DNA from 4 places in the Streptomyces sp. NPDC055955 genome. Region 3 is predicted to be linked to each of the others. Evidence: riboswitches for the same ligand, from Rfam matches in the RefSeq annotation. Region 3 holds a riboswitch; each other region holds the start of a gene.
The links. Region 3 has a riboswitch for thiamine pyrophosphate ahead of ACFC96_RS18145 (thiamine ABC transporter substrate binding subunit). Riboswitches for the same ligand answer to the same signal wherever they lie in the genome.
Positions count from the first base shown of each region.

Region 1: another riboswitch for thiamine pyrophosphate. It lies ahead of ACFC96_RS39825 (purine-cytosine permease family protein); the one in region 3 lies ahead of ACFC96_RS18145 (thiamine ABC transporter substrate binding subunit).
Region 2: another riboswitch for thiamine pyrophosphate. It lies ahead of thiC (phosphomethylpyrimidine synthase ThiC); the one in region 3 lies ahead of ACFC96_RS18145 (thiamine ABC transporter substrate binding subunit).
Region 4: another riboswitch for thiamine pyrophosphate. It lies ahead of thiO (glycine oxidase ThiO); the one in region 3 lies ahead of ACFC96_RS18145 (thiamine ABC transporter substrate binding subunit).

Region 1 is NZ_JBHJYS010000029.1:12,237-19,551, forward strand. Features, by position in the region: gene ACFC96_RS39805 (MFS transporter) at 1-139, shown strand, start outside; gene ACFC96_RS39810 (RNA-guided endonuclease InsQ/TnpB family protein) at 213-1,343, opposite strand; gene tnpA (IS200/IS605 family transposase) at 1,391-1,723, shown strand; gene ACFC96_RS39820 (serine hydrolase domain-containing protein) at 1,969-3,114, opposite strand; TPP riboswitch at 3,328-3,422, shown strand; gene ACFC96_RS39825 (purine-cytosine permease family protein) at 3,415-4,854, shown strand; gene thiD (bifunctional hydroxymethylpyrimidine kinase/phosphomethylpyrimidine kinase) at 4,851-5,696, shown strand; gene ACFC96_RS39835 (NAD-binding protein) at 5,796-7,315, shown strand, end outside.
Region 2 is NZ_JBHJYS010000007.1:191,149-198,463, reverse strand. Features, by position in the region: gene ACFC96_RS16675 (LacI family DNA-binding transcriptional regulator) at 1-811, shown strand, start outside; gene ACFC96_RS16670 (metallophosphoesterase family protein) at 1,015-2,196, shown strand; gene ACFC96_RS16665 (hypothetical protein) at 2,380-3,252, shown strand; gene thiC (phosphomethylpyrimidine synthase ThiC) at 3,401-5,185, opposite strand; TPP riboswitch at 5,178-5,334, opposite strand; gene ACFC96_RS16655 (YibE/F family protein) at 5,406-6,758, shown strand; gene ACFC96_RS16650 (SsgA family sporulation/cell division regulator) at 6,837-7,298, opposite strand.
Region 3 is NZ_JBHJYS010000008.1:114,928-122,242, forward strand. Features, by position in the region: gene ACFC96_RS18135 (ABC transporter ATP-binding protein) at 1-107, opposite strand, end outside; gene ACFC96_RS18140 (ABC transporter permease) at 107-1,717, opposite strand; gene ACFC96_RS18145 (thiamine ABC transporter substrate binding subunit) at 1,825-2,946, opposite strand; TPP riboswitch at 3,025-3,130, opposite strand; gene rlmN (23S rRNA (adenine(2503)-C(2))-methyltransferase RlmN) at 3,155-4,261, opposite strand; gene ACFC96_RS18155 (hypothetical protein) at 4,538-4,741, shown strand; gene ACFC96_RS18160 (hypothetical protein) at 4,738-4,953, shown strand; gene ACFC96_RS18165 (hypothetical protein) at 5,245-5,808, shown strand; gene ACFC96_RS18170 (phosphatidate cytidylyltransferase) at 6,171-7,315, opposite strand, start outside.
Region 4 is NZ_JBHJYS010000017.1:181,990-189,304, forward strand. Features, by position in the region: gene thiE (thiamine phosphate synthase) at 1-518, opposite strand, end outside; gene ACFC96_RS30390 (Rv2175c family DNA-binding protein) at 778-1,143, opposite strand; gene ACFC96_RS30395 (NAD(P)/FAD-dependent oxidoreductase) at 1,218-2,438, opposite strand; gene ACFC96_RS30400 (hypothetical protein) at 2,549-2,893, opposite strand; TPP riboswitch at 2,954-3,067, shown strand; gene thiO (glycine oxidase ThiO) at 3,065-4,249, shown strand; gene thiS (sulfur carrier protein ThiS) at 4,246-4,461, shown strand; gene ACFC96_RS30415 (thiazole synthase) at 4,466-5,260, shown strand; gene pknB (Stk1 family PASTA domain-containing Ser/Thr kinase) at 5,345-7,291, shown strand.

The DNA.
Region 1 (7,315 bases), on a different contig from region 3:
GTGGTTCCTGGTCGCCGCCATGGCCGTCGCGGCCGTCGCCACACCGGGCATCCGGCGGCTCGTCGAGGGCGGGCCCGTGGTCGCCCACACGCCCGACGCGCCGGCCACGGCCACGGGGAGTACGAAGGTGTCAACTTGACCCGGCCCTATGGGACCGGGTTTGGAGGTAGCGCCCGACTGGCTGTCGGGTGGGCTCCTCCGTCCAGCCACCCTTACAGGGTGGCAGGGACGCGTGACTCACGCCCCGCAGTCCACACAGCCTCGCCCTTGCGGGCGATGTTGCGGGAAGCATTCCGGTCTGCGTGGGCAACGACCCCGCAGTTCCGGCACGTGAACAGGGCCTGGCTTGCCCGGTTCTTCTTGTCGATGTGGCCGCACTCGCAGCACTGCTGCGAGGTGTAGGCGGGATCGACGAAGACCACGGGGACACCGGCCCTGCGGGCCTTGTAGACGATGAAGCCTGCGAGCTGGGCAAACGCCCAGGAGTGCAGTGCGACCCGTTGGGGCTTGCGGAGCCGTACCCTCTGCCGGATTCCCTTGAGTTCCTCCAGGGAGATCCCGGCCGAGGTGCGTTCAGCCTCGGTCACGATCGTCTTCGCGATGATGTGGTTCTGGTTCTTCGCGTGACGCTGTTCACGCCGGTTACGCTTCTTCAACAGCCGCTTGGCGGACTTGCTGCCCTTGGCCTGCAGCTTCCTGCGCAGATCGAGGTGCCGCTTACGGTGCCGGTTCAGGTCCCGCCCGGCACTCTTGTGGCCGGTGGACGTAGTGGCGATGTTGACGATTCCCAGATCCACGCCGATGAAATGGGCGGGCTCGTACTGCTCGGTCTCGGGCACCTCGCAGGTCGCCAGCAGATAGAACACGCCGTCGCGTTCGACCAGGTCCGATTCACCCTGCCGGTGCTCCTGCAGCGTCTTGAGTGCGCCAGCCGAACAGGCAAAGCGGACGTTCTTGATACGCCCGGAGATTGTCCAGATACTCACCGTCTGCGCTTCGTACTGCCAGCTCAAACACCGGTCGTCATACGGCTGCGCAGCCTGGGGCCTAAAGACGATGGGCTTGGACTCAGCCTTGGTACGACGCTTCGATCCAGGCCTGCCGAGATTCCCAGCGCGGATGCTGGCCCTGAGCGTCGTGTAGGCATCGCGGGTCTTCTTGATCACGTGCTGCGCTGCCTGCGCCCCCAGCCCTCGCGACCGCAGTTCGGCGTAGGTGTGCCTGCGCAGCTCATACTCACGCGGCACACCGCGCTCGAACGCCACCGCCGAAACCCAGTTCGCGGCGTCATTGACCGTGCGCAGGGTGCGCTTAAGCGCGGATACCTGCACGGCATCCGGCATGAGTTTGACCTGCGTCACGACCTTCACACGGGCGATCGTAACGATCTATGTCACCACACTGGGAGCCAAATCCCAATATTCGTAGGGGTTGCACGGTCGTCCACACTCTCCACGCCCACTTGGTCTTCACACTCAAGTATCGGCGCGGACCGTTCACCGACGAGATCCTTGAACGCCGCGAGGAAGTCATGCGCGCCGTCTGCGCGGACTTCGAAACAGAGTTGGCCAAGTTCAACAGTGCGACCGACCACGTGCACCTGCTGGTGCACCACCCGCCCAAGGTCTCCGGTCCCAGCTGGTCGGCTCCCCCCAAGGGGCATCTCCGCCCGCAGACTCCGCCAGGAGCTTCCCCGGCATATCCGCACGTACCTCTGAGGTGACCACATCTGGTCACCCTCAAAACTTTGCCGCCACGTGCGGAGGCGCCCCGCCGTCGAGCAACAAGGAATACCTCGACAACCAGAGACATCCCAGCTGAGGCCGACCATGCGGGCCCGCGGGAACCGGCAGGTCAGAACAGTCCAGACAACCGCTTCCTCCCGCGCGTATCAACAACGCTCATGCTCAATACGGCTAGACCAGCTGAACGCGGTGGGGACGACGGGACGTCCCCACCGCGACGGCGTCACGCGCCGAGGCACGCGCGCACCGCCGCGATCAGGCGGTTGGCTCGGGCGTCGCCGTGGCCGATCATGCGATTGGCCACATAGGCGAAGCCCACCCCGAACTCGTCGTCACCGAAGGCGAATTGGCCTCCGGCTCCGTCGTTCCCGAAGCTGCGGGCGCCGAGCATCGGGCGGAAGGACGGCGAGTCGAGCAGGAAGCCCGAGCCCCAGCCCGCTCCGGCGTCGAAGCCGAGCCAGCCCTCGCCGGAGGACAGCTCGCGCAGCGCGTCGGTCACCGTGTCCGCCGTGAGCAGCCGTTCGCGGCCCCCGACCCCGGTGACGGCCGCCGCGTAGAGACGGGCGAGACCGCTCGCGGAGGCGACGGCGCCGGCCCCGGGCAGTTCCACGGCGTGCAGCTCGGGGTCGTTCCAGCCGTGCGGCTCGTCGAGGCCCGGAAAGGCCAGCGCGCCGTTCATCGTCACGATGCGCGTGAGCAGATGCTCGGGCCCCGGCATCGCGGGACGCCCCTCGGCCTCGGCGAGCCGGGCCACGCGTGCCGACTCTCCGGCGGGCAGCCCGATCCAGGCACGCAGCCCGAGCGGGTCACCGACCGCGCGGCGGAAGTACGCGCCCGGGGTGAGGCCCGTGATCCGCCGGATCACCTCGCCGACGAGGAAGCCGAAGACATGGCCGTGGTACTCGTACGCGGTGCCGGGCTCCCACAGCGGCTTCTGCTCCTCGATCGCGCGGATCACCGGCGTCCACGCGGCGATCTCCTCGAAGGAGAGCACCGGGTCGAGGGCGGGGACTCCCGCCCGGTGCCCGAGCACCATGCGCGTGGTGACGGTCTCCTTGCCGTGCTGTGCGAACTCGGGCCAGTACCGGCCGACCGGCGCGTCGAGGTCGAGCCGCCCCTCCTGGGCGAGGAGCTGCGCGCTGACGCTCACCAGGCCCTTGGCCACGGAGAAGACGGGGACGGTGGTGTCCTGTTCCCAGGCACGCCCGGTCCGCTCGTCCGCGACTCCGCCCCACAGGTCGACGACCTTGCGTCCCTCGGCGAACACCGTGACGGCGGCGCCGAGTTCGGGGAACTCCGTGAAGTTCCGCGCGAACGCGTCGGCGACGGCCCCGAACCGTTCGTCGGCCTCACCGTGGCGCTGCTCCATCGTGTCCCGTCCTTTCCTTCGCATGTCCCTGGGGACGCGGACCGCCGGGCAGGGGTGCCCGGACCGTCCGCGATCATTCGAATCGATCACGGTACGGGGGTGTGCGGCACTCCTCGAACGAATTTCACGCGGCGGGTGCGCGCCACCCACGCAGCGGACGTCGCCCCTCCCCCCGGGGTTGCCTCCCGGGACAGGGAAGCTACCCTTGCCGACGTACCGGACACGGGGTGCCCCGCACGAGGGCTGAGATCACACCCGTCGAACCTGAACCAGTTAGCACTGGCGGAGGGATGTCAGCCAATGTCGTTGCCCCATGCCCCGAGCAGCACCGGGTCCACCGGACCGCGCTCCGTCTTCGACGGGCGGATGCCCGCCGCGCCCGGTGACCTGCGGGTCGAGGCGCGCGGGATCGCGCCGGTCCCCGAGAGCCACCGCTACGGCGGCGCCGGGCGCCTGTTCACCGTGTGGTTCGCCCCGAACCTGACCATGACCGGGGTCTTCACCGGCACCGTCGGCATCGCACTCGGCCTGGACTTCGCCACCGCGCTGGCCGCCGTCGTCTTCGGCACGCTCGTCGGCGCCGTGCCCACCGCGTATCTCGGTACGTGGGGCAGCGCGACCGGCGCGGGACAGCTTCCGCTGGCGCGGCTCGCGTTCGGCCGGGCCGTCGCGGTGCCCGGCGCCCTGCAGTGGCTGTCGTCGGTCGCCTGGGACGCGCTGATCGGCCTGTTCGGCGGCGACGCGCTCGCCAGGCTGTGCGGCTGGCCCTTCTGGGTCGGCGTGCTCGTGATGATGCTGGCGCAGGGTGCGCTCGGTGTGCTCGGCTACGAGGCCGTCCACCGCCTGCAGAAGCTGATGACCTTCGTCCTGGCCGCCGCGTTCGTGGTCCTGGCCGTCAAGCTTCTCGACGGTGTCCATCCGGTCACCACCGGGGCCGCGCACGGCGCCGACCGGGCCGGCGCGTTCGTCCTGACGAGCACGATCGCGCTCAGCCTGTCCCTGTCCTGGGCCCCCTACGCCAGCGACTTCAGCCGCTATCTTCCGGCCGCCACCTCCCGTCAGCGCATGTTCTGGTTCACGCTCCTCGGCGTCACGGTCTCCTTCGTCGCCGTCCAGGCGCTCGGGCTGTGGGGCGCCTCCGTGTTCACCGACCAGACCGCGCGCGGGGTCGACGAGCTTCTCGGCGGGGGCGTGCTCGGCTCCTTCGGGCTGCTGGCCGTGGCGCTCGCGGCCCTGTGCAGCAACGCCATGAACGACTACAGCGGCTCGCTGGCCCTGCAGACGATCGGCGTCCGGGTCCCGCGGCCGCTCGCCGCGGCGCTCGCCGCGGTGCTCGGCTTCCCGCTGGTGCTGTGGATGCACGCGGCCGACACCGCGGCCCGCTTCCAGAACGTCCTGCTGTTCGTCGGCTACTGGATCCCCGGCTTCGTCGCGGTCGTGGCCGTCGACTGGTTCGCGCGCGCCAGGGCCCGGGGCGGCGCGCCGGTCGACCTCGCCGCCGAGAGCGCACGGCCGCAGCCCTGGTGGCCCGGACTCCTCGCCTTCGTCGCCGCCTTCGCCGCCGCGGTCCCGTTCATGGACAGCGGCCTGTACGTGGGGCCGGTCGCGAAGGCCCTGCACGGCGCCGACCTCGCGTACTACGTGGCCTTCGTCGCCGCACTCGTCGTGTACGCGCCCCTCAGGCTGCGCCGCCCGACCGCCGACACCCGGACCGCACCGCACGAGGAGGCCCGCACATGACCGTGCCCGTGAGCACCCGACGCGTCGCGCCGCCCCGCGTCCTGACCGTCGCCGGTTCGGACTCGGGCGGTGGCGCCGGGATCCAGGCCGACCTCAAGACGATGCTGGCGCTCGGCGCCCACGGCATGAGCGTCCTGACCGCCGTCACCGCGCAGAACTCCCTGGGGGTCCAGGGAGCGTGGGAGCTCCCCGTCGACGCGGTGCGCGCGCAGTACCGCAGCGTCGTGGACGACATCGGCGTCCAGGCGGTCAAGACGGGGATGCTCTCGTCGCCGGTGCTCGTCGAGACGGTGGCAGAACTGCTCGCCGGTACGGACGCCCCCGTGGTGGTGGACCCGGTGAGTGTCTCCAAGCACGGCGATCCGCTGCTCGCCGAGGACGCGCTCGACGCGGTGCGCACCAAGCTGCTGCCGGTCGCGACGGTGGCCACGCCGAACCTGGACGAGGTGGCTCAGCTGACCGGCCTCGCCGTCGCCGACGACGCGGGCATGCGCCGTGCCGCGGAACGGCTCCTCGCGTTCGGCCCGCGCTGGGTGGTCGTCAAGGGCGGCCATCTGCCCGGGGCGGCCGTGGATCTGCTCACCGACGGCACCGAGGAGCACTGGCTGCGCGCTCCCCGCCACGACAACCGGCACACGCACGGCACCGGATGCACCCTGGCGTCGGCCGTCGCCGTGGGTCTCGCCCACGGCCTGCCCGTTCCGGAGTCCGTCCGTCTGGCGAAGGAGTACGTCACGGGGGCGATCGCCGCCGGGTTCGCGCTGGGGTCGGGCATCGGCCCGGTCGACCACGGGTGGCGCCTGCCGGGCGACCGGTCCGGGGCCACGGGGCGTACGGACTGAGAGCCGCCGGGTCCTCCTGGCACACGCGCGACACGCCCGCACGCACACAAATCGGGGCCCGATGTGTGACCCGGCGCTCCCGTCCACTTGACTGTTGCCATGACCACCCTGCCCCGCCAGCCTCAACAGGCCCCGCCGACCGGCCACATGATCGTGTGCGGTGGTGACGCGCTCGCCGAGCGGCTCGCCGCCGAACTGCGCGCCGTGTACGGCGAGCGGGTCACGGTCGTCGTGCCCTCCGTGCGCGTCACCAGACAGGGTGCCGGTCCCGTCGGGCGGGCGCGGGCGGCCACCCTGCTCTCGCGGATGCAGGCGGTCGTGAACCGTACGGTGTCCGCCGTGGCCGACGACAGCGTTCCGCCGCCACGGGTCCTGGAGGCACCGGAACTCGACGAGGAGGCGCTGGCCGAGGCGGGCGTGTCCGACGCCGCCGCGCTGGCCCTCGTCCACGGCGACGACGAGACCAACATCCGGGCCGCCCTGGCCGCCCGCCGTCTCAACCCCCAGCTGCGCCTGGTCATCCGGCTCTACAACCGCAAGCTCGGCCAGCACCTGGAACACCTCCTCGATCAGGCAGCCGCGCTCTCCGCCCCCGGCGTCGACCCCGAGGCACTGGACACCACGACGACCGTCCTGTCCGACGCCGACACCGCGGCGCCGGCGCTCGCGGCCACCGCCGTCGCCGGTACCAGCAAGGTCGTCCAGGCCGACGGGCTCCTGCTGCGCGCCGTGGAGCGCACGCCGCCGGGCCGGGGCGAGGTCGCCGACCCGGGCCTGTGCACCCTCGCCCTGCTGTCCGCGACCGCCAACGATCCGGCGGGCGCGGAGGGTTCGGACGTGGGCGGCGCGGAGGGCCCTCTGCTGCTGCCCGACGAACGCACGGTCGCCGCGGCCACCGGGCGCGGCACGGTGGTCCTGGAAGCCGTCTCCCCCGCCGTCGCCGCACCCAACGGCCGCACGACCAGCCGCCGTATGCCTCTCAGCTCGTTGTTCTCGCGTCGGCTGCGCTGGTCCCTCGCCGGACTCGTCACGAGCGTCCTCGGTCTGGCCGTGGCGTCCTGGGCCACCACCGGCGACCACCCGCTGCACGCCGGATACCTCACGCTCCTGGACCTGTTCGCCATCGACGACCCGGCGATCGGGGAGCCGCTCGCCCGCCAGCTCCTCCAACTCCTGACGGGGCTCGCCGGGCTGCTCCTGCTGCCCGTGCTGCTCGCGGCGGTGCTCGAAGCCCTCGGCACCTTCCGGACGGCGTCGGCCCTGCGCCGCCCGCCGCGCGGGCTGTCGGGCCACGTCGTGCTGCTGGGCCTCGGCAAGATCGGTACTCGGGTCCTTGCCCGCCTGCGTGAACTCGGCATTCCCGTCGTGTGCGTGGAGGAGGACCCCGAGGCACGCGGCGTCGCCCTGGCCCGGCGCCTGCGCGTACCGACTGTCATCGGTGACGTCACGCAGGAAGGCGTCCTGGAAGCGGCGAAGGTGCACCGCGCCCACGCCCTGCTCGCCCTCACCAGCAGCGACATCACCAATCTCGAGGCCGCGCTGCACGCGCGGTCGGTCAAGCCCGACCTGCGGGTGGCGCTGCGCCTGTTCGACGACGGTTTCGCGACCGCCGTCTACCG
Region 2 (7,315 bases), on a different contig from region 3:
CGCGTACTTCGCGGAAATGGCGAGAGCCGCCACCTCGGCGGCGCTCGCCCGCGGGTACGCCTTAGTCATCCTGCCCGCCACCTCACGCCACGACGTGTGGTCGAACGTCGCTCTCGACGGCACCGTCGTCATCGACCCGTCCGACCATGACCCGGTGGTCACAGAGCTGGTCCGCCAGGGCCTGCCCGTCGTCTCCGACGGACGCCCCGCCGGCACGCTCCCCGTCACCGCCTGGGTCGACAACGACCACGAGGCCGCCGTGCTCGGCATCCTCGACCATCTCGCCGCCGCGGGGGCCCGCCGCATCGGACTCCTCACCGGCACGACCACGGACACGTACACCCATCTGTCCACCTCCGCGTACCTGCACTGGTGCGAGCGGATCGGACAGGAACCCGTGTACGAGTCCTATCCCGCACACGATCCGTGCGCGGGGGCTGTCGCCGCCGACCGGCTCCTGGCCCGCCCCGACCGGCCCGACGCCGTGTACGGACTCTTCGACCCCAACGGCACGGACCTGCTCGCCGCCGCCCGCCGCTACGGCCTGCGCGTCCCCGAGGACCTGCTGCTCGTCTGCTGCAGCGAATCCGCCGTCTACGCCACCACGGAACCACCCATCACGACCCTCTCGCTCAAGCCACGGCGGATCGGCACCGCGGTCGTCCAGCTCCTGATCGACGCCATCGAGGGGGTTGAATCGGAGCAGACGGTGGAGCAGGTGATACCGACGGAACTCATCGTCCGGACCTCGTCCCAGCGCCGTCCACCCCGCACGACGGTCAGCCCGCCCCGCTCCCCGGGACAGGGCTGAACGACGGCTTCCGGGTGGTCCCCCCGAAGACCACCCGGAAAAGCCCGTACCAATTCGGGAGAAAAGCACGGTGAACAGCCGCCCGGATCGGATTCACCACCCCTGGTGCATCACACAGCGCGAGCTGCATTCCTATGATGGGCGCACGACACCGCGGGCCGCTGCGACCAGGCAGTCCGATCGGGTGCAGAGGCGGCGCAATGGTGGTGGAGGGGTCGATGACTCAGGGGGCCGGTCAGGGACCCGAGGTGCGCACGGCGACGCTGCGCGACTTCCGCGTTCCCGCGTACGTCCATGACGTACCGGCGAACGTCCAGGAGCCCGGCCACGACCCCGCTCCACCCGCCCCGGCCGTGCCCCCGCGGACGGAGCCGGATCTCGCGTACCAGGAGCCGTCGCTCTCGCAGCCCTCCTACGCGGAGCCGACGCCTCAGGACCCCGCGTTCGACCAGCCCGACGGGTACACGCCCACCCAGCGCGACCTGCCGGTCATCAACCGCGGTGACACGGTCCAGGTGCAGATCGACACCGAGCCCGCGCCCCGTCCCGCCGACGGCCTAGGCCCGCTGTATGTCGTCGGCGACGTGCACGGCTACCTCGACGAACTGATCGCGGCCCTGCACGAGCAAGGCCTCATCGACGCCGAGGGCAGCTGGTCGGCGGGCACCGCCCGGCTCTGGTTCCTCGGTGACTTCACCGACCGCGGGCCCGACGGCATCGGCGTCATCGACCTCGTGATGCGACTGTCCGCGGAGGCCGCGGCCGCCGGCGGCTACTGCAAGGCCCTCATGGGCAACCACGAGCTGCTCCTGCTCGGCGCCAAACGCTTCGGCGACACTCCGGTCAACTCGGGCGCGGGTACCGCCACTTTCCAGGCGGCCTGGTTGCTCAACGGCGGTCAGAAGGCGGACATGGACCGTCTCCAGGACGTCCATCTGCAGTGGATGTCCCGGCTCGACGCCATCGAGCTGGAGGACGACCACCTCCTGATGCACTCCGACACGACCGCGTACCTCGACTACGGCGACTCGATCGAGGCGGTCAACGACACGGTCCGCGAGACCCTCACCCGTAACGACGCGGACGAGTGCTGGGACCTCTTCCGCAAGTTCACCAAGCGCTTCGCGTTCCGCGACGAATCCGGACCCGGAGCCGTGCGCGAGCTCCTCGACGCGTACGGCGGCGCGCGCGTCGTCCACGGCCACAGCCCCATCCCGTATCTCCTCGGCGAGGTCGGCACCGAGGACGCGGCGGACGGATCCGAGGACAGCCGCCCGCAGATCGAGGGCCCGCATGTGTACGCGGGCGGTCTCGCGATCGCGATGGACGGCGGAGTGACCATGGCCGGAAAGCTGCTGGTCCAGCAACTCCCCATGGATAGCTAGGCGTTCCCCGGGCAGGCGCACCGAACGGGGCCTCGGTCCGGCCACCGGGCCGAATTCGGGAAACCCCCTGTCACCGCGTGCCGTCACCGCTCTACCATCGGCTTATCCGTAGCAGGCTCCCCTCCGTTTCTGCCCGACGGCTCGTAACCATGCGAGCCCCCAAGCCCTACGGAGCATCGGGGGATGCACATGAACAGCGCTCCGCACCTGCTGAACGAGGACCGCCCCGAGTTCGAGCGGATCCTCGATGAAGCGCTGCGTACCGCACCGGACCGCCCTGATCTCGCCGCAGTGGGCCAGCGGCTCAACCCCGAACAACTACGCACCATGGCGCTCAACGCCACCGCGCTGATCACGGCCGCCGCAGCGACCGAGTACCAGAACTACGTGAAGGTCCGCGCCGACCTGCGCGCCTCGCCCCGGCCCGTGCGTCCGCTGCGTGAAGAAGGAAGCGCGGCGGAGTCCGGCGGCGGAGCGATCGGCCTGGCCGCCACGGTGGGCGAGGTGGCGGAGACCACCGGCGCCGGCGTCATAGCCGTCGTCGCGGTGCTCGCCCCCGTGCTCGCCGGGACGGCTGCCGCGATCTTCCTGCTCGTCGGCTACATCCTGAAGATGCTCGATCCGGAACCGGCGTTCGCCCAGACCTTGTTGACGGCCGGCTGGGTGTTCGGCGCGCTCACGGCCGCGGGCATTCTTGTCGCCGGCGTGGGCCTGCTGCTCACCGCTCTGCGCAACGGCGCGACGTCCTTGCCAGCCGGCGCGCACAGCGAGTCGAACGAGGAGCTGGACCGGGCAAGGGAAGCGTGGTGCCTGGTGCTCCTGGAGCGCGGCATCCTGCCGTTTCTCCGGGAGGCCCTCGCGGAACCACCACCGGCCCCCGCCAACCGCGGGGGCGTTCCCGGAACCGCGGGCCGCATGCCGCATCTCGGGTACAACAGGCCCGGGTTCAGCAGCCCGGGCGCCGACAGCGGCTCCCCTGCGGCCCCGCGTCCGACCTACTCGAGCCCGGACTTCACGAGCCCGGACTTCGGAGGCCCGGACCACCAGCCGGACTAGGGTCTTTCGTCCGGATCGGGCGAGCCCAGCCCGATCCGGACGAGAGGCCCCAGGGCCTGCCGTAGCTCGGACCCGGGACACTCTGTCCACCGGCCGCGAAGGGCGACCGGTGGACAGCGCGCGGCGCCTGCGGGCGGCGCGGGCGAGGTCAGTCCGCGATCGGCAGATAGACCCGGTTGCCCGCGGCGGCGAACTCCCTGGACTTCTCCGCCATGCCCTCCTCGATCTCGCTCTTCGTCCCGCCGTGCTGGCGGCGGATGTCCTGCGAGATCTTCATCGAGCAGAACTTCGGCCCGCACATCGAGCAGAAGTGGGCCGTCTTCGCGGGTTCGGCCGGGAGCGTCTCGTCATGGAACTCCCTTGCCGTGTCCGGGTCGAGGGCGAGGTTGAACTGGTCCTCCCAGCGGAACTCGAAGCGCGCGTCGGAGAGGGCGTCGTCCCACTCCTGGGCACCCGGGTGCCCCTTGGCGAGGTCCGCCGCGTGGGCCGCGATCTTGTAGGTGATGACGCCGGTCTTCACGTCGTCACGGTTGGGCAGGCCCAGGTGCTCCTTGGGCGTGACGTAGCAGAGCATCGCCGTCCCCCACCACGCGATCATCGCGGCTCCGATGCCGGAGGTGATGTGGTCGTACGCAGGGGCGATGTCGGTCGTCAGCGGGCCGAGTGTGTAGAAAGGCGCCTCCTCGCACACCTCCTGCTGAAGGTCGATGTTCTCCTTGATCTTGTGCATCGGGACGTGCCCGGGGCCCTCGATCATCGTCTGCACGTTGAAGCTCTTCGCGATCGTGTTGAGCTCCCCGAGCGTCTTCAGCTCGGCGAACTGTGCCTCGTCGTTGGCATCCGCGATCGAACCCGGCCGCAGGCCGTCGCCCAGCGAATAGGTGACGTCGTACGCCGCGAGGATCTCGCAGAGCTCCGCGAAGTTCTCGTAGAGGAAGCTCTCCTTGTGGTGCGCCAGGCACCAGGCGGCCATGATCGAACCGCCGCGCGAGACGATGCCCGTCTTGCGATTGGCGGTGAGCGGGACGTACGGCAGCCGCACGCCCGCGTGGACCGTCATGTAGTCCACGCCCTGCTCGGCCTGCTCGATGACCGTGTCCTTGTAGATCTCCCAGGTCAGTTCCTCGGCGCGGCCGTCGACCTTCTCCAGCGCCTGGTAGAGCGGGACCGTGCCGATCGGGACGGGGGAGTTGCGCAGGACCCATTCGCGCGTGGTGTGGATGTTGCGACCGGTGGAGAGGTCCATGACGGTGTCGGCGCCCCAGCGGGTCGCCCATGTCATCTTCTCCACCTCTTCCTCGATGGACGAGGTGACCGCGGAGTTGCCGATGTTGGCGTTGACCTTCACCAGGAACCGCTTGCCGATGATCATCGGCTCGATCTCCGGGTGGTTGACGTTGGCCGGCAGGACCGCGCGGCCCGCGGCGATCTCCTCGCGGACGACCTCCGGCTCCACGTTCTCCCGGATGGCCACGTACTCCATCTCGGGCGTGACCTCCCCGCGCCTGGCGTACGCGAGTTGGGTCACCGCCTGGCCGTCACGCCCGCGGCGAGGCTGGCGGGGGCGGCCGGGGAAGACCGCGTCGAGGTTGCGCAGACCGCCGCGCGGCGAGGTGTGCTTGATGCCGTCGTCCTCGGGGCGGACCGGGCGGCCCGCATACTCCTCGGTGTCGCCACGGCTGATGATCCAGTTCTCCCTCAGCGGCGCGAGGCCCCTGCGGACATCGGTGTCGACACTCGGATCGGTGTACGGCCCGGACGTGTCGTAGAGCGTGACCGCCGTGCCGTTGGTGAGGTGCACCTGGCGGACCGGCACCTGGAGGTCAGGGCGTGAGCCCGTGACGTACCCCTTGTGCCAGCCGATGGACTTCCCGGCCTCGCCCGTCTCTGCGGACAGGTTGGAGGCAGGCGTGCGTGCGTCCGATGTGGTCATGAGACCTACTCCCTACGCCGGCATTACCCGGTAACAGGTTCGGCGGTCGACGCAGCGGCTTCCGTCGGGCGATGTTTCATGTGAAACATCGCCGAAGCGGAGGTCAGCGCCCTCTCAGCCCGGTGCTCCGAGCTCCCGCGTGTGCAAAGGTGCCCCCACGCTAGCGCCATTTCTGGCGCGCTGAACAGAGGGCCCCTGCCGTTCTTGCGATGATCGGGCGGTGACCAGCACGCAGCAGTCTCCGTCCTCACCGCCGCATCCGCCGCACGCCCAGGGGGGCGGAGGGCACGGCCACTCCCACAGTCACGGCCCTGCCGCGCCCGTTTCCCAGCATCTGCGCAAGGTCATCGCCGCCGTGCTCATCCCGTTCTCCGTGGCGGTCGTCGTCGGCCTGGTGGTGCTCTGGCCCGGCGGCGCCCCCTCCCATGCCCGTACGGGCGTCGGCTTCGACCGGCAGACCCAACAGGGCACCGTCATACGGGTCGACAAGGTCGACTGCCGGTCCGTAAACGCCTCCGGCGACACCCCCACCGGCGATACGTCGACCGCCGAGGGTCGGTCCGCCGAGCAGCAGGCGAAGGGCACGTGCGAGAAGGCGACAGTCCGTGTCGACGGCGGCAAGGACACCGGGCATACGTTCACGGAGATCGTGCAGCCGGACTCGCCGCGGCAGTTGCACGAGAACCAGAAGGTGATCGTGGCCTACGCGCCCGACGCACCCAAAGAACTTCAGTACTCCGTCACCGATGTGAACCGCAGGCTCCCGATGACGCTCCTCGCCGGGATCTTCGCGCTGGCCGTGGTCGTCGTGGGACGACTGCGGGGGGTCATGGCACTCGTCGCGCTGGCCGTCAGCTTCCTGGTGTTGACCTTCTTCATCCTGCCCGCGATCCTCCAGGGCTCAAATCCACTGGTGGTGGCGGTGGTCGGGGCGAGCGCCATCATGCTGATCGCTCTCTACATGTGTCACGGTCCGACGGCCCGAACGTCGGTCGCGGTGCTCGGCACGCTGGTCTCTCTGCTCCTGATCGGCCTGCTCGGTTCGCTGTTCATCGGCTGGGCCGCGCTGACCGGCAACACCGACGACAACACAGGCCTGATCCACGGTCTCTACCCGTCCATCGACATGAGCGGTCTGCTGCTCGCCGGCGTCATCATCGGTTCGCTCGGCGTGCTCGACGATGTGACGGTCACACAGACGTCGGCGGTGTGGGAGCTGCATCAGGCCGACCCGACGATGGGCCGGCGCGGCCTGTACCGCGCGGGCATCCGGATCGGCCGCGACCACATCGCGTCCGTGGTCAACACACTGGTCCTGGCGTACGCGGGCGCGGCGCTGCCGCTGTTGCTGCTCTTCTCGATCGCGCAGAGCGGTGTGGGCACCGTGGCCAACAGTGAACTGGTGGCCGAGGAGATCGTCCGGACTCTGGTGGGCTCGATCGGGCTGGTCGCCTCGGTGCCGGTGACGACCGCGCTCGCGGCTCTGGTGGTCTCCGCCGACCGACCCGGATCCTCGTCCGCTGCCACGGCCGGTCCGGCACGCGGAGGAAGGGGCCGGCGTCGGAAGCGCTGAACCCCTGCGAGGGCAGCCCCGGGGCGCCGGTCTGCTGAAGCGTTACATCAGTTGATCGTGCCGGACTTCTGGAGCCCGTCAGCCCGCGCTCTGCTCCTCGGCGAGGATCCGGTCGAGTGCCTCGTCGAGATGCGTCTCGAAGTCGGCGAGCGCCCGCTCCTGGCCGAGCGGGACCAGCTTGTCGGTGCGGTCGAGGAACGCGACGAGGGGGGCGACGCCCGCCTTGAACAGTGCCTGGTCCCCGCCCACTTGGAGCCGGATGTGCACCTCGCCCGGCATGTCGCCGGGGCTGCCGGCCAGTTCCACCGGCTCGATGCGCACATCGCCGTCGCCACAGGGGCCGGCCACGCCGTCCACCAGGAGCTCTCTGCCGAACGCCCACGTCACCGGGGCGTCTCCGGGGAGGTGGAAGGTCAGCCGCACGGCGTAGGGATCAGCGGCGGCGTACCGCAGCTCCACCGGGATGCGGAACGAGAGTTCCTCGGAGACGAGGAAGCTCATCATGACCTCTGCTTGTACTGCCTGTACCGACTCGCGCATCGCCTACCCCGTCAATT
Region 3 (7,315 bases):
ATCTCGTGCTCGGCGACCTCCAGATCGATCCGGTCGAGCGCCGCATGCGCCGCTGCGGACGGACCGTCGAACCGCACGGTCGCGTCGTCCAGGGTCAGCAGGGCCATCAGAACTCTCCCGTCGTACGGTCCGTGCGGATGCGTTCGAGCAGCAGCAGCGACACCGCGCACACCACCATGAGAATCGTCGAAAGGGCCATTGCCTGGCCGTAGTTGAGGTCACCGGCGCGGCCGAGGAGCCGCGCCACGGCGACCGGCAGGGTCGGGTGGTCCGGGCGGGCGATGAACACGGTCGCCCCGAACTCGCCGAGCGACACGGCGAACGCGAATCCGGCCGCGATCAGCAGAGCCCTGCGCACCATCGGCAGATCGACCTCGCGCCAGGCCCGCAGCGGCGAGGCACCGAGGACGGCGGCGGCCTCGCGCAACCGCCCGTCGACCGCGCGCAGGACCGGCAGCATGGTGCGGACGACGAAGGGCACCCCGACGAGGGCCTGGGCCAGCGGAACCAGGATCCAGGTGCCGCGCAGGTCGAGGGGCGGCTTGTCCAGAGTGATCAGGAAGCCGAAGCCGACGGTGACGGCGGAGACGCCGAGCGGCAGCATGAGGAGCGCGTCGAAGCCCCGTACGAGACGCCCGGCCCTGCGCGTCAGGGCCGCGGCGGCGAGTCCGCCGATCACGACCGCGAGGGCGGTGGCGGCGAGCGCGTACGTGAGGGAGTTTCCGATCGCCTCGATCGGCGGCACCAGGAACGCACCGCTGTCGGACGAGGTGAGCGCCGTGTAGTAGGAGAAGCCGAAGCCGTCCGGCCCCTCGAAGGACCTCTGGATCAGCACACCGAGCGGCAGCAGGATCAGTACCGCGACGGTGGCGACCACCCCGGCGAGCAGCGCCCACTGGCCCGGGCCGCGCGGGCGTCGGGCGGTGTGCGCCGCGTCCACGAGGCGCAGCGCGCTCTCCTGCCGGCGAACGCTCCATGCGTGCACGGCGAGAATGATCCCCACGGCGGCGAACTGCACGATCGTGAGGACGGCCGCCGTGGAGAGGTCGAAGATCTGCGCGGTCTGCCGGTAGATCTCGACCTCGAGAGTGGAGAACGTCGGCCCGCCGAGGATCTGGACCACGCCGAACGACGTGAACGCGAAGAGGAAGACCATCAGCGCGGCGGCCGCGACGGCCGGCCCGAGCGCGGGCAGCGTCACCTTCCGCCAGGCCGTCCAGCGGGAGGCGCCCAGCATCCGGGCGGCCTCCTCCTGCCGCGGGTCGAGCTGCGACCACAGTCCGCCCACGGTGCGCACGACGACGGCGTAGTTGAAGAAGACATGGGCGAGCAGGATCGCCCACACCGTGGTGTCGAGGCGTACGCCCCACAGGCCGTCGAGCAGCCCGCCGCGGCCCACCAGCGCCAGGAACGCCGTGCCGACGACGACGGTCGGCAGCACGAACGGCACGGTGACGGCGGCTCTCAGAACCTGCTTGCCCCTGAACTCGAAGCGCGCGAAGACGTACGCGCCGGGGAGCGCGATCAGCAGCGTGAGCACGGTCGAGGCGAACGCCTGCCAGGTCGTGAACCACAGGACGTGCTGGATGTCGGGCTGCCCGAGCACGTCGGTGATCCGCCCGAACTGCCAGTGGCCGCCCGCCTTCAGGCCGCGCGAGACGATCGCCGCGACCGGATAGGCGAAGAAGACCGCGAAGAACGCGACGGGCACGGCCATGAGGCCGAGCCGAGCCGCGCTCCCGCGCCGACGGCCCTTACGGGGAGTCACCGCAGGCGTGCCCGGGCGCGATGCCGGGCGCTTCACCGGAGGTTCCCCGGGGGACGTCACTTCAGTACGAGTGAGGTCCACGACTTGACCCAGGCGTCACGGTTGTCGGCGATCTTCTTCGGCGCCATGGTCTTCGGGGCGTCGACCTCGACGTCGTACTTCGCGTAGTCGGCGGGCAGGGCCGCGTCCTTCGTCACCGGGTCCACGAACATGTTCAGCGGCATGTCCTGCTGGAACTCCTTCGCGATCAGGAAGTCGAGGAGCGCCTTGCCGCCCTTCTCGTTCTTCGCGTTGCTCAGCAGGCCGGCGAACTCGGTCTGGCGGAAGCAGGTGCCGGTCGCCACCCCGGTCGGGGCGGTCTTCGGCTGCGGGTCCGAGTAGATCGCCTCGGCCGGCGGCGACGACGCGTACGACACGACGAGCGGCCGGTCACCGCCCGCCTTCCTGCCGCCGGCTGAGCCCGAGAACTCCTCGTTGTAGGCCTGCTCCCAACCGTCGACGACCTTCACGCCGTTGGCCTTGAGCTTCTTCCAGTAGCCCTGCCAGCCTTCCCCGCTCCCGGCTTCACCCGAGCGGGAGGTGCCGCCGTCGCCGTACTGCGCGGCACTGCCGAGCAGGAAGCCGAGGCCGGGCGACGACGTCGACACGTTCTCGGTGACCAGCAGGTTCTTGTACGCGGGCTTGGCGAGGTCGTCGAACGAGGCGGGCGGCGTCAGCTTGTGATCGGCGAAGTACTTCTTGTCGTAGTTGACGCAGATGTTGCCGGTGTCGATCGGGGTGACCCGGTGCTTGTCCTTGTCGAGCTGGAACTCGGACCCCACCTGGTCCAGGCCCTTGGCCGCGTACGGCTGGAAGAGCCCGTTGTCGAGGGCGCGCGACAGGAGCGTGTTGTCGACGCCGAAGAGGACGTCGCCCTGCGGGTTGTCCTTGGACAGGATGGCCTTGTTCACGGCCTCGCCCGCGTCACCGTCCTTCAGGACCGTGACCTTGTAGCCGGAGCGCTTCTCGAAGTCCTTGAGCACGTTCTTGGAGACGGCCCACGAGTCATGGCTGACGAGAGTGACGGTCTTGGAGTCCGCCGCGTCCTTGCCGGAGTCGGATCCCCCGCACGCGGAGAGCGTGACGAGTCCGAGACCGGCCGCCACGGCGACGGCCGTGGCCTTGATGATGGTGCTCACTGAGTTCCCTCCTGGGTGACCAGGAAGAGACGCGGCCCTGCCCGGGATCGCGGACGATTCCCGGGCAGGACACAACAGCTTGAGTGGCGACCGAACTTCCTACCCAGAATGACCTGGGCAAGGTTCAGAGGGTCTGCGGCCGATGCCGCACTCTCAGCGCTGTGGCGCTCCCCTGTCGGAATATGAAGATGTAAGTACGCCCGTCAGATTACCGCTCGGTGGCGGCGAGCTGACCGCATGCCCCGTCGATCTCCTGGCCACGGGTGTCGCGGACGGTGACCGGCACGCCGTGGGCCGCGATGGCCTCGACGAACGCCTTCTCGTCCTCGGGGCGCGAGGCCGTCCACTTCGAGCCCGGCGTCGGGTTCAGCGGGATCAGGTTGACGTGGACGCGCTTGCCCTTGAGCAGGCGGCCGAGCCGGTCACCACGCCAGGCCTGGTCGTTGATGTCCCGGATGAGCGCGTACTCGATCGAGATGCGGCGGCCCGACTTCTCCGCGTACTCCCACGCCGCGTCGAGGACCTCGCGGACCTTCCAGCGCGTATTGACCGGGACGAGGGTGTCGCGCAGCTCGTCGTCGGGAGCGTGCAGCGAGACGGCGAGGCGGCACTTGAGTCCCTCGTCGGCGAACCGGTGCATGGCGGGCACCAGACCGACGGTCGAGACGGTGATCCCACGCTGCGAGAGGCCGACGCCGTCCGGCTCGGGGTCGGTGAGCGCGCGGATGGCACCCACGACCCGCTTGTAGTTGGCCAGGGGCTCGCCCATGCCCATGAAGACGATGTTGCTCAGGCGCGCCGGGCCGCCCGGGATCTCGCCGTCGCGCAGCGCGCGCATGCCGTCGACGATCTGGTGCACGATCTCGCCCGTCGACAGGTTCCGGTCGAGGCCGGCCTGTCCCGTGGCGCAGAACGGGCAGTTCATCCCGCAGCCGGCCTGCGAGCTGATGCACATGGTGACCCGGTCCGGGTAGCGCATCAGTACGGACTCGACGAGCGTGCCGTCGAAGAGCCGCCACAGGGTCTTGCGGGTGGTGTCCTGGTCCGTCGACAGATGCCGGACGACCGTCATCAGCTCCGGAAGCAGCGCCTCCTGCAGCTTGCTGCGCGAGGCGGCGGGGATGTCGGTCCACTCCGCGGGGTCGTGCGCGAACCGCGAGAAGTAGTGCTGCGACAGCTGCTTGGCGCGGAACGGCTTCTCACCGATCGCGGCGACGGCCTCCTTCCGCTCGGCGGGCGAGAGGTCGGCGAGGTGCCGCGGCGGCTTCTTGGCTCCGCGCGGGGCGACGAAAGTGAGTTCTCCGGGCTTAGGCATATCTCGTCCAGTGTCGCAGATCCATTCGCGTGACCTGGAGGCCGAGAAGGGAGGGGTGGTCGTCGCCGGTCGCCATCGGCTGCGGCGGGCCGCCTCGGCGGCCCATGAACGGCCCGGCCTCTCGGCCCACGCGGCGGCATCCGTGCAGGCCGGCGCGCTACCAGCCACCGCACACCCAGGGTCTCCCGCACGCAGCGGGGCGCAGCCGTACGCGTCCGGCCGGAGTCCGGTGAGTCCACTTGCCGAGAAAATCGAACACGCGCTCTAATTCGAGACATGGACCACCCCCTCCCCGATGACGTTCTGAACACACAGCGCGAGTGGGCCGTCACGTACGAGCGGCTCGCCGAGCAACCGGGCCGCACCGCACTGCGACGCCGCTTGTACCGCCTGTCCGTGCGACTGGCGGCCTACCCCCTCAGCCCCGCGGAGCGCGTGGAACTGCGGCGGCAGGCCCGAGGCGAGGGAGGCCCGCAGTGATCGACCATCTGACCGAGCGCCAGGAGCGCATCGTGCGATGCATCCGCGAGTGGGTCGCGGAAACCGGGGAGTACCCGACGGTCCGCGAGATCGGCGCCGGTGTCGGACTCAGCAGCCCCTCGAGCGTGCTGTACCACCTTCGCCGGATGGAGGCCCAGGGAATCCTGGTGCACGACGACCGACGACAGCGCTCGTACCGCCCCGCCGGGTGAGCCGCTTTCCCTCCGGACGGAGCCTGCCGCCGGCTGATGTGCGGCAGGCGGGCCGTACCGCCGCCCCGGCCGCACCGCGGCTGCCCTCTCGGCCCCACCGCCGCCCCGCCCTGACCAGGATTCCGGCGCTGCGCCGGAAAGCCCCGAGATATGCACCGAGCGCAGGGATTCCACTCGCTCAGCAGCCTGATGTCACACCTTGAGCCGTCCTGAAATGACAGCCGATGAGCCGATTACTACGTTCGTCGCAGGTCGGCTGTCCAGCTGGCGTCTCTGCAAGAGAGGAGTGACATGCCCACGCGAATCTTCATCGTGTCCGCCGCCGCGGTGGGGGCAGCGGTTCTTGCCACCACCGGCATCACCTATGCCGCACAGTCCGAATCGACCCAGGCCGCCCCGCCGGCCAAGCACGTCGCACCACCGGCCAAGCGGGCCGCCCCGCCCGTCAAGCAGGCCGCCCCCGCGGCGGCTCGCGCCGGTACCGACCGCACCGACGGCGGGGGGAACAAGGGCCGCGGCCACGAGGACCGCGACCGTGGCTACGGCGGAAAGAAGGAGGGAAGAATCCAGTTCAACGAACGCACGTACTCCGCCTTCACGGAGGGCTGCGTCCCCGCTGCCAGTGGACTGGGCTCGACCAGTTTCAGCATCGACAACGACAGCGACGCGATCGTCGAGGTCTACCGCGGGTTCAACTGCGACAACGGTGCGCCGGTGGCCACGGTCGGCCCTTACGGCGCCACTTATGGTGTCGCGCCCCAAACCGACCGAGGGAGCCGCTGGGGAGGAGGCGTCTTCGTCGACGACGGGGTCGTGGGCAGCTTCCGGGTGATCCGCTACCACGACGAGTGGTGACGCCACCGCCCTGAGCACGGGGCATCGCCGGCCCGTCGGAATCGGGCCGGCGATGCGGCCTCGTCGCACTGGCGTCCGTCCACAGCGGCGCCCGGCTCCGCCCGCTCCACGTCACACCTGGGGCACAGCACGCCGACCGACCAGGGCATCGGGCACAAGCGGACCCGTCCCTACCGAGCGGCGCGAGTCATTCCCCTTCTCGCCATCACCACCGCGGACAGACCGCGCCCAACAACCGGCCACCCGTCGGCCGCGCCCCGGCCCCTTCCAGTGGCGCAGACATACGACAACGGGCCCGTCGTCCCGTGGACAACGAGCCCGTCACCTGAATCCGCCGAGGCCAGCCGCGACTTCCGGGTCGGTCAGCCGGCTCCGACGAAGATCACCAGGAGCAGCCAGACCACCGGCGCCGTCGGAAGCAGCGAGTCGAGGCGGTCCATGATCCCGCCGTGCCCGGGGAGGAGCGTGCCCATGTCCTTGATCCCGAGGTCGCGCTTGATCATCGACTCTCCGAGGTCGCCGAGCGTGGCGCTGGCCGCGACGGCGAGCCCGAGCAGCAGCCCCTGCCACCAGGCACCGTCGTCGATCAGGAACTGCATGCACAGCGCGCCGGCCGCCATCGCGAACGTCACCGCGCCGACCAGGCCCTCGCGGGTCTTGCCGGGGCTGATGCGCGGGGCGAGCTTGTGCTTGCCGAAGCGCCAGCCGATCGCATACGCGCCGGTGTCGCTGACGACCGTGAGCAGCAGGAACGTCAGGACACGCTGCGGTCCGTCGTCCGCGGTGAGCATCAGCGCCACGAACGTCGCGAGGAACGGCACGTAGAACGCGGCGAAGACACCGGCCGTGACGTCCCTGAGGTAGCCCTCGGGGGGCTCCGTCATGCGCCAGACCAGCACCGCGAGCGCGGTGAGCGCCATCGCCACCCAGGCACCCTCGGTGCCACGGACGTATCCGGCGACGATCATCGCCGCGCCGCCGATCGCGAGCGGCACGAGGGGCGCCTTGATGCCCTTGCGCTCCTCGAGCCGCGAGGTGAGCTCCCAGAGGCCGACGACGACGGCCACCGCTATCACGCCGATGAACACGGCCTTGACGATGAAGAGCGACGCGACGATCACCGCGCCGAGCCCCACCCCGACTCCTATGGCTGCCCCGAGGTCACGGCCCGCGCTCTTCTTCGGCGGTGCGGGGACGGGCTGTGCGGCGCTTGGCATGGGCTCCTGCCGGCTCTCGTGCTGCTGCGCCTCGTGCGGCGTCACATACGGCGTCTGGTGCTGCGTCTGATGCTGTGTCGGATGCTGCGATTCGTGCTGCGCCCCTCGCGGCTGCCCGTACGGAGAGTCCCCGCTCGGCTGCCCGTGAGGAGAGTCCCCGCTCGGCTGCCCGTGCCGGGGCCCATGAGGGTGCTCGTGCTGCGTCCCGCCCGGCGACTCGTCGCGGAACAGGGGACCGCTCGGCCGAGCAGCCCCCCGATCGTCGTCCTGGTCACGACCACCGGCGGGTA
Region 4 (7,315 bases), on a different contig from region 3:
ATGCCGCCGATCGCGAACCAGGGGCGGTCCGTGCCGAGCGAGGCCGTGTGACGCACCAGGTCGAGGCCGGGCGCGTACCGGCCGGGCTTGGTGGGCGTCGGCCAGCAGGGGCCGGTGCAGAAATAGTCCACGCCGTCCTGGACGGCGGCCGCGGCGGCCTCCGTGTCTGCGTGCGTGGAGCGGCCGATCAGGACGTCCTCGCCGAGGATGGCGCGGGCGGCCGCGACCGGCAGGTCGCCCTGGCCCAGGTGCAGGACATCGGCGCCGGCGGCGTGGGCGACGTCCGCCCGGTCGTTGACCGCGAACAGCTTGCCGTGGCGGGCGGCGGCGTCGGCGAGGACGGCCAGGTGCTCCAGCTCCTCGCCCGCCTCCATGCCCTTGTCGCGCAGCTGAACGATGTCCACGCCGTTCGCCAGAACGGCGTCGAGGAACTCGGGGAGGTCGCCCTGGCGCTTGCGGGCGTCCGTGCACAGGTACAGCCGGGCGTCGGCGAGCTGGGCGCGCTGCGTGGCGGCCATGGCCATGGGTGAGTCCCCCCGTGGTCGGTGGCGTGGGGGGGGCGGGGGGGGGGGGCCCCCCCCCCCGCGGGGGGGGGGGGGCGAGGCGCGCGGCGGGGGGCGGGGCGGGCCCCCCCGGCCCCCCGGCGAGCGGCGCCCCCCCCCGGGGGGGGGCCGGGGGCGGGCGGGGGGGCGGCCCCGGCCCGGGGGGCCCCCCCCCCGGGGGGGGGGGGGGGGGGGGGGGGGGGGCGCGCCCCCCCCACGCCGGACGGTTGTCAGGTCAGACGGCGAGCGCCTGGGCGCGGCGCTTCACCTCCGTCCCGCGATTCTCGCTCAGCGCCTGCGCGGGGGTGCCCGGCAGGGTCGGATCGGGGGTGAAGAGCCACTCGAGCATCTCTTCGTCGTTGAAGCCGTCGTCCCTGAGCAGGGTCAGCGTCCCGGTGAGGCCCTTGACGACCTTGTCGCCGTCGATGAAGGCGGCGGGCACGTGCAGCGCCCTGTTCTCACCGCGGCGTACGGCGATCACCTGGCCTTCCTTCACCAGCTGCCGCACACGCGTCACCTCCACGCCGAACCGCTCGGCGATGTCGGGGAGGGTGAGCCACTCGGGGACGAGAGCATCGATCTTTGCGTCAATCTCGGTCACAGGACAAGCCTGCCATCCCGGACTGACAGTGGGAAACGCGGCCGCGCAAAAGGACCCCCGCCCGCGCGGGGCGGTCACACGACTGCGGCCTTCAGGGGACGGGCCGGGTCGCTGATGACCTGCGGATCCAGCGGGGCGCCGGACTCGATGAGCTTGCGTCCCTGCGCCAGGTCGCGCGGGCGGCCCACGGCGAGGACGCCGACGAGACGGCTCTCGCGCAGCCAGCACACGCTCCAGGAGGCGCCCTGCGGGTCGCCGCGCCACACGGTGGTGTCGGCGGCCGCGTGATGCCCGGCGTACTGGACGAAGCGGCCGAACTGCTCCGACCAGAAGTACGGCACCGGGTCGTACGTCGCCGGGGTGTCGCCGATGATGTTGGCGGCGACCGTGCGGGGGCCCTGGAGCGCGTTGTCCCAGTGGTGGACCATCAGGCGCTCGCCGTACCGTCCCGAAGGGAAGGACGAGCAGTCACCCACCGCGTACACATCGGGCTCGGAGGTGCGCAGGCGGTCGTCCGCCACGACCTCGCGGTGGGCGCCGAGCGTGATGCCGGAGCCGGTGAGCCAGCCGGTGGCGGGGCGGGCCCCGATGCCGACGACGACGGCGCCGGCGGGCACCCGGGTGCCGTCGTCGAGAAGGACGGCGCCCGGTTCGACGTGCTCCACGCGCGCGTGGGTGCGCAGTTCCGCCCCGGCGTCCGCGTACCAGGCGGCCATGGGGGCGGCGACCTCCTCGGGCAGCGCCCCGGCGAGCGGCCGCTCGGCCGCCTCGACGACGGTGACCGCGCATCCCGCCTCGCGGGCCGCGGTGGCGAACTCGGCGCCGATCCAGCCCGCTCCCACGACGACGATGTCGCGCTGCGCGGCGAGGACGGGGCGCAGACGTTCGGCGTCGTCGAGCGTGCGCAGCAGATGGACTCCGGGGATGTCCTCCGTGCCGGGCAGCCTGATGGGCTCGGCGCCGGTCGCGAGGACGAGGACGTCGTAGGGGGCGGGTCCGGTGGCGGTGTCGAGGGTGTGTTCGGCGGGGCGTACGCCGGTGACCTCGCGGCCCAGTTCGAGCGTGATGTCGAGTGCTTCGAAGTCGACGTCGAAGGCGGACCCCTCGGCCTTGCCGAGCAGGACGGCCTTGGACAGCGGGGGCCGGTCGTACGGCTGGTGGGGTTCGGCGCCGATCAGCGTGACGGCGCCGGTGAAGCCCTGTTCGCGCAGGGCCACGGCGGTCTGGACCCCCGCCATCCCGGCGCCGACGATGACGACGTGCCGCCCTGCCTGGTTCTGGGTCTGCTCGCTCACCGGATCACCATATGCACCTGACGTTCAGTCAGTCAGCGGGCCGCGTCACTCCGGTCCCGTGACGTCTTCCACACCGGCCGCCGGTTTGACCGCCGCGGCCGCCCGCGCCGTCAGGCGCCGGGGACCTCTTCGACGACGCTCGTCCCGCTGCCCGCCTGCGACTCCCACTCCCACGTCTCGTCCAGCCGCACCCGCCCGTCGGGAAGGTCCACGACGAGCGAGACACAGTGCCCGGAGGAGGTCGTCTCGTCCGTCTTCAGCTGTACGTACCTGAAGTCGATCCGGTCACCCTCGCGGGTGCCCACGAGGTGGCCGCGCACCACGTCCCCGCCCGCGTACTCGGCCCAGATCCGGCCGTCCTCCTCGTGGTAGGCGAACCGCGTCTGCGTACCCACCTGACCTGGCGCCTGGTCGGCGACCGGGGCGAGAACGAGTCCGTCGAGCGAGCGGGCCATGCGCGGGGGCTCCCTTACTGGGCGTCGGTGCAGTGGGTCAGGGGGTTAGGGTGGCCACCGTAAAGCACTCGCGGGAGCCCGGACGTACCGGGCTGAGAGGGAGGCTGGGACGGCCTCCGACCGTACGAACCTGATCCGGGTCATGCCGGCGAAGGGAGGGGCTGGACGCCCATGTCGCGTACTTCTGAAGGCTCCGACGTCCTGGTCGTGGGCGGCGGGATCATCGGTCTCGTCACCGCGTGGCGGGCCGCGCAGCGCGGGCTGCGCACCGCGGTCGTGGACCCCGAACCGGGCGGCGGGGCCGCCCAGGTGGCGGCCGGGATGCTCGCCGCCGTCACCGAACTGCACTACGGAGAGACCGAACAGACCCTCCTCGGCCTCAACGTCGAGTCCGCGCGCCGCTATCCGGCGTTCGCGGCCGAGCTCTCCGAGGCCACCGGGCTCGACCTCGGTTACCGCGCGTGCGGCACCCTCGCCGTGGCGCTCGACTCGGACGACCGCGCGCACCTGCGGGAACTGCACGCCCTCCAGCACAAGTCGGGCCTGGACTCGGAGTGGCTGTCGGGCCGTGAGTGCCGGCGCCTCGAACCGATGCTGGCCCCGTCCGTGCGGGGCGGCCTGCGCGTCGACGGTGACCACCAGATCGATCCGAGACGCCTCGCGAAGGCCCTTGTGGCGGCCTGCGAGCTGGCCGGGGTGCGGTTCCACCGGCAGTGGGCCAAGCGGCTGACAGTCGTCCGCGAGGGCGCGCGCGGCGTGGTCCTCGCCGACGGCACCGTGCTCGACGCGGACCGGGTCGTCCTCGCCGGCGGCAGCCTCAGCGGCAGGCTCGCCGGGGTCCCGGACGACGTACTGCCGCCGGTGCGCCCGGTGAAGGGACAGGTACTGCGCCTGACCGTGCCGAAGGTGTACGCGCCGTTCCTGAGCCGCACCGTGCGCGCCGTCGTGCGCGGCGGCAACCTCTACCTGGTGCCCCGGGTCAACGGCGAGCTCGTCGTCGGGGCCACCAGCGAGGAGCTCGGCTGGGACACGACGGTCACCGCGGGCGGCGTCTACGAGCTGCTGCGTGACGCCCACGAGCTGGTGCCCGGCATCACGGAGCTGCCGCTCACGGAGACCCGCGCGGGCCTGCGCCCCGGCTCCCCCGACAACGCCCCGATCCTCGGCCCGACCGCACTGCCGGGCCTGCTGCTCGCCACCGGCCACTACCGCAACGGCGTGCTGCTCACGCCGGTCACCGGCGACGCCATGGCCCACGTGCTCGCCACCGGCGAACTCCCCGAAGTGGCCCGCCCCTTCACCCCGCGGCGCTTCGACGCCGTCCCCGCACCCGTCTCTGTGGAGCAGTCCGTATGACCGTGTCCGTCACCCACGTATCCGTGAACGGGGAGGGCCGCCAGGTCGCCCCGGGCACCACGCTCGACGCCCTCGTCTCCACGCTGACCAGCGCGCCGTCCGGGGTCGCCGCCGCACTCAACGAAACCGTCGTCCCGCGCACCCGGTGGGCCGTCACCGCACTCACGGACGGGGACCGTGTCGAGGTCCTCACCGCGGTCCAGGGAGGCTGAACCCATGGCTGACGACTCCTTGGTCATCGGCGGTACGTCGTTCTCGTCCCGGCTGATCATGGGCACGGGCGGGGCGCCCAGCCTCGACGTCCTCGAACGCTCCCTCGTCGCGTCCGGCACGGAGCTGACGACCGTCGCGATGCGGCGCGTGGACGCGAGTGTGCAGGGGTCCGTGCTCTCCGTCCTGGAGAAGCTGGGGATCCAGGTACTGCCGAACACGGCGGGCTGCTTCACCGCCGGTGAGGCCGTCCTGACCGCCCGCCTCGCGCGCGAGGCGCTCGGCACGGACCTGGTCAAGCTGGAGGTCATCGCGGACGAGCGCACCCTACTGCCCGACCCGATCGAGCTCCTGGACGCGGCGGAGATCCTCGTCGACGACGGCTTCACCGTGCTGCCGTACACGAACGACGACCCGGTGCTCGCGCGGAAGCTGGAGGACGTGGGCTGTGCCGCGGTCATGCCGCTCGGCTCCCCCATCGGCTCCGGGCTCGGCATCCGCAACCCGCACAACTTCCAGCTGATCACCGAGCACGCGGGCGTGCCGGTGATCCTGGACGCGGGCGCCGGGACGGCGTCCGACGCGGCGCTCGCGATGGAGCTGGGGTGCGCCGGTGTGATGCTCGCCTCAGCGGTCACCCGCGCACAGGAGCCGGCCTTGATGGCGCAGGGCATGCGGCACGCGGTCGAGGCGGGGCGGCTGGCGTTCCGGGCGGGCCGTATCCCCCGCAGGCACTTCGCCGAGGCCTCGTCGCCCGTGTCCGGGATGGCCAGGCTGGACCCGGAGCGGCCCGCGTTCTGAGGGGCGTACAGCCCGGTCACAGCTCTGCTGCAGTACGGCCGCTCGCGGAGCCGGGTGTCGGCGGCGGCTCGTACACTCACCTGCGTGGACACGACCCTTCAGGACCCTCTCGTCGGGCAGGTGCTCGACGGCCGGTACCGCGTCGACGCACGCATCGCGGTCGGCGGGATGGCCACGGTCTACAGGGCCGTGGACACCCGCCTGGACCGCGTGCTCGCGCTCAAGGTGATGCACCCGGCCCTCGCCGCCGACGCCTCGTTCGTCGAGCGCTTCATCCGCGAGGCCAAGTCCGTCGCCCGGCTCTCCCACCCGAACGTGGTCGGGGTCTTCGACCAGGGCGCCGACGGCCAGTACGTCTATCTGGCGATGGAGTACGTCGCGGGCTGCACCCTGCGGGACGTCCTGAGGGACCGCGGGGCACTGCGGCCGCGCGCCGCGCTCGACATCCTGGAGCCGGTCCTCGCCGCGCTCGGCGCCGCGCACCGCGCGGGGTTCGTGCACCGCGACATGAAGCCGGAGAACGTCCTCATAGGGGACGACGGCCGCGTGAAGGTGGCGGACTTCGGCCTCGTACGGGCTGTGAACACGGTCACGAACACGACGGGCGCCGTCCTCGGCACCGTCTCCTACCTCGCCCCCGAGCAGATTGAGTCCGGCACCGCGGACCCCCGCGTCGACGTGTACGCGTGCGGGGTGGTGCTCTACGAGATGCTCACGGGCGCCAAGCCGCGCTCGGGCGACTCCCCCGCCCAGGTCCTCTACCAGCACCTGAACGAGGACGTGCCGCCCCCGTCCGCGTCCGTTCCCGGCCTGCCCGCGGAGCTGGACGAGCTCGTCGCCTCGGCGACCGCGCGCACGCCCGACCTCAGGCCGTACGACGCCGTGGCGCTGCTCGCCCGGGTCAGGTCGGCCCGGGCCGTCCTCACGGACGCGCAGCTCGACGCGGTGCCGCCGGCCGCACGCCCCGAGGACCTCGGGGACCGTGACATCTCCGACGACCGCACGAGCGTGATCCCGTCGGCGCTGCGGACCAGGGGCGTACAGCTCCCGCTGCCCGCCGACGACCAGGACCCGCAGGCGGAGCTCGACCGCACGAGCCGCTTCGAGACGCCGCCCCCGCCGCCCGCCCCTTCCCGGAGGCGTCGTCCGCGGCGCGGTGTGCTCGCGGCCGTCGCGGCCGTGCTGCTGGCCCTCGGCCTCGGTGCGGGAGTCTGGTACATCAACTCGGGCCAGTTCACGCAGGTCCCGCCGCTGCTCGCGAAGACGCAGACGCAGGCCGAGGCGCGGCTCGGCGAGGCAGGTCTCGAGCTCGGGCACGTCAAGCACGCGTACAGCGACACCGTGAAGCGCGACACCGTGCTCGCCAGCGACCCCGAGGTGGGCGCCCGCATCCGGGACCACGGGGCGGTGGATCTGACGATGTCCCTGGGACCGGAGACCGTGAAGGTCCCCGACCTCCAGGGCACGCCCCTCGGCCGGGCGGAGCGCCGGCTGAAGGACGCGGGTCTGGAGCCCGGCATGGTCACCAAGGAGTTCGACGACGGCGTTGCCAAGGGGGCGGTGATCGCCACGGACCCGGAGTCGGGCACCACGCGCCGGACCGGTTCGGCCATCGCGCTCGTGGTCAGCAGGGGCAGCGCGGTGGACGTCCCGGACGTGACGGGCGAGTCCGAGGAGGACGCCATCGCCGATCTGCAGGACGTGGGTCTGAAGGCCGAGATCGCGACGGCGCGGGTGTACTCGGACGCGGACAAGGGCAGCGTCGCCCGGCAGTCCCCCGTCGAGGGCAAGCGGCTCGGCGAGGGGGACACGGTCACCCTGACGATCTCCAAGGGCCCGGTCATGGTCGAGGTCCCCGACGTCGTGGGCATGAGCGTCGACGACGCCCACCAGAAGCTCGAGGCCCGCGGCTTCGACGTCGAGGACGACCGCGGCCTGCTCGGCATTTTCGGCGACACCGTGAAGAAGCAGTCGGTGGAGGGCGGCGACAAGGCCCCGAAGGGGTCGACGATCACCATCCAGATCCGCTGACGGGACGGCCGGGCGCGCGTGCCA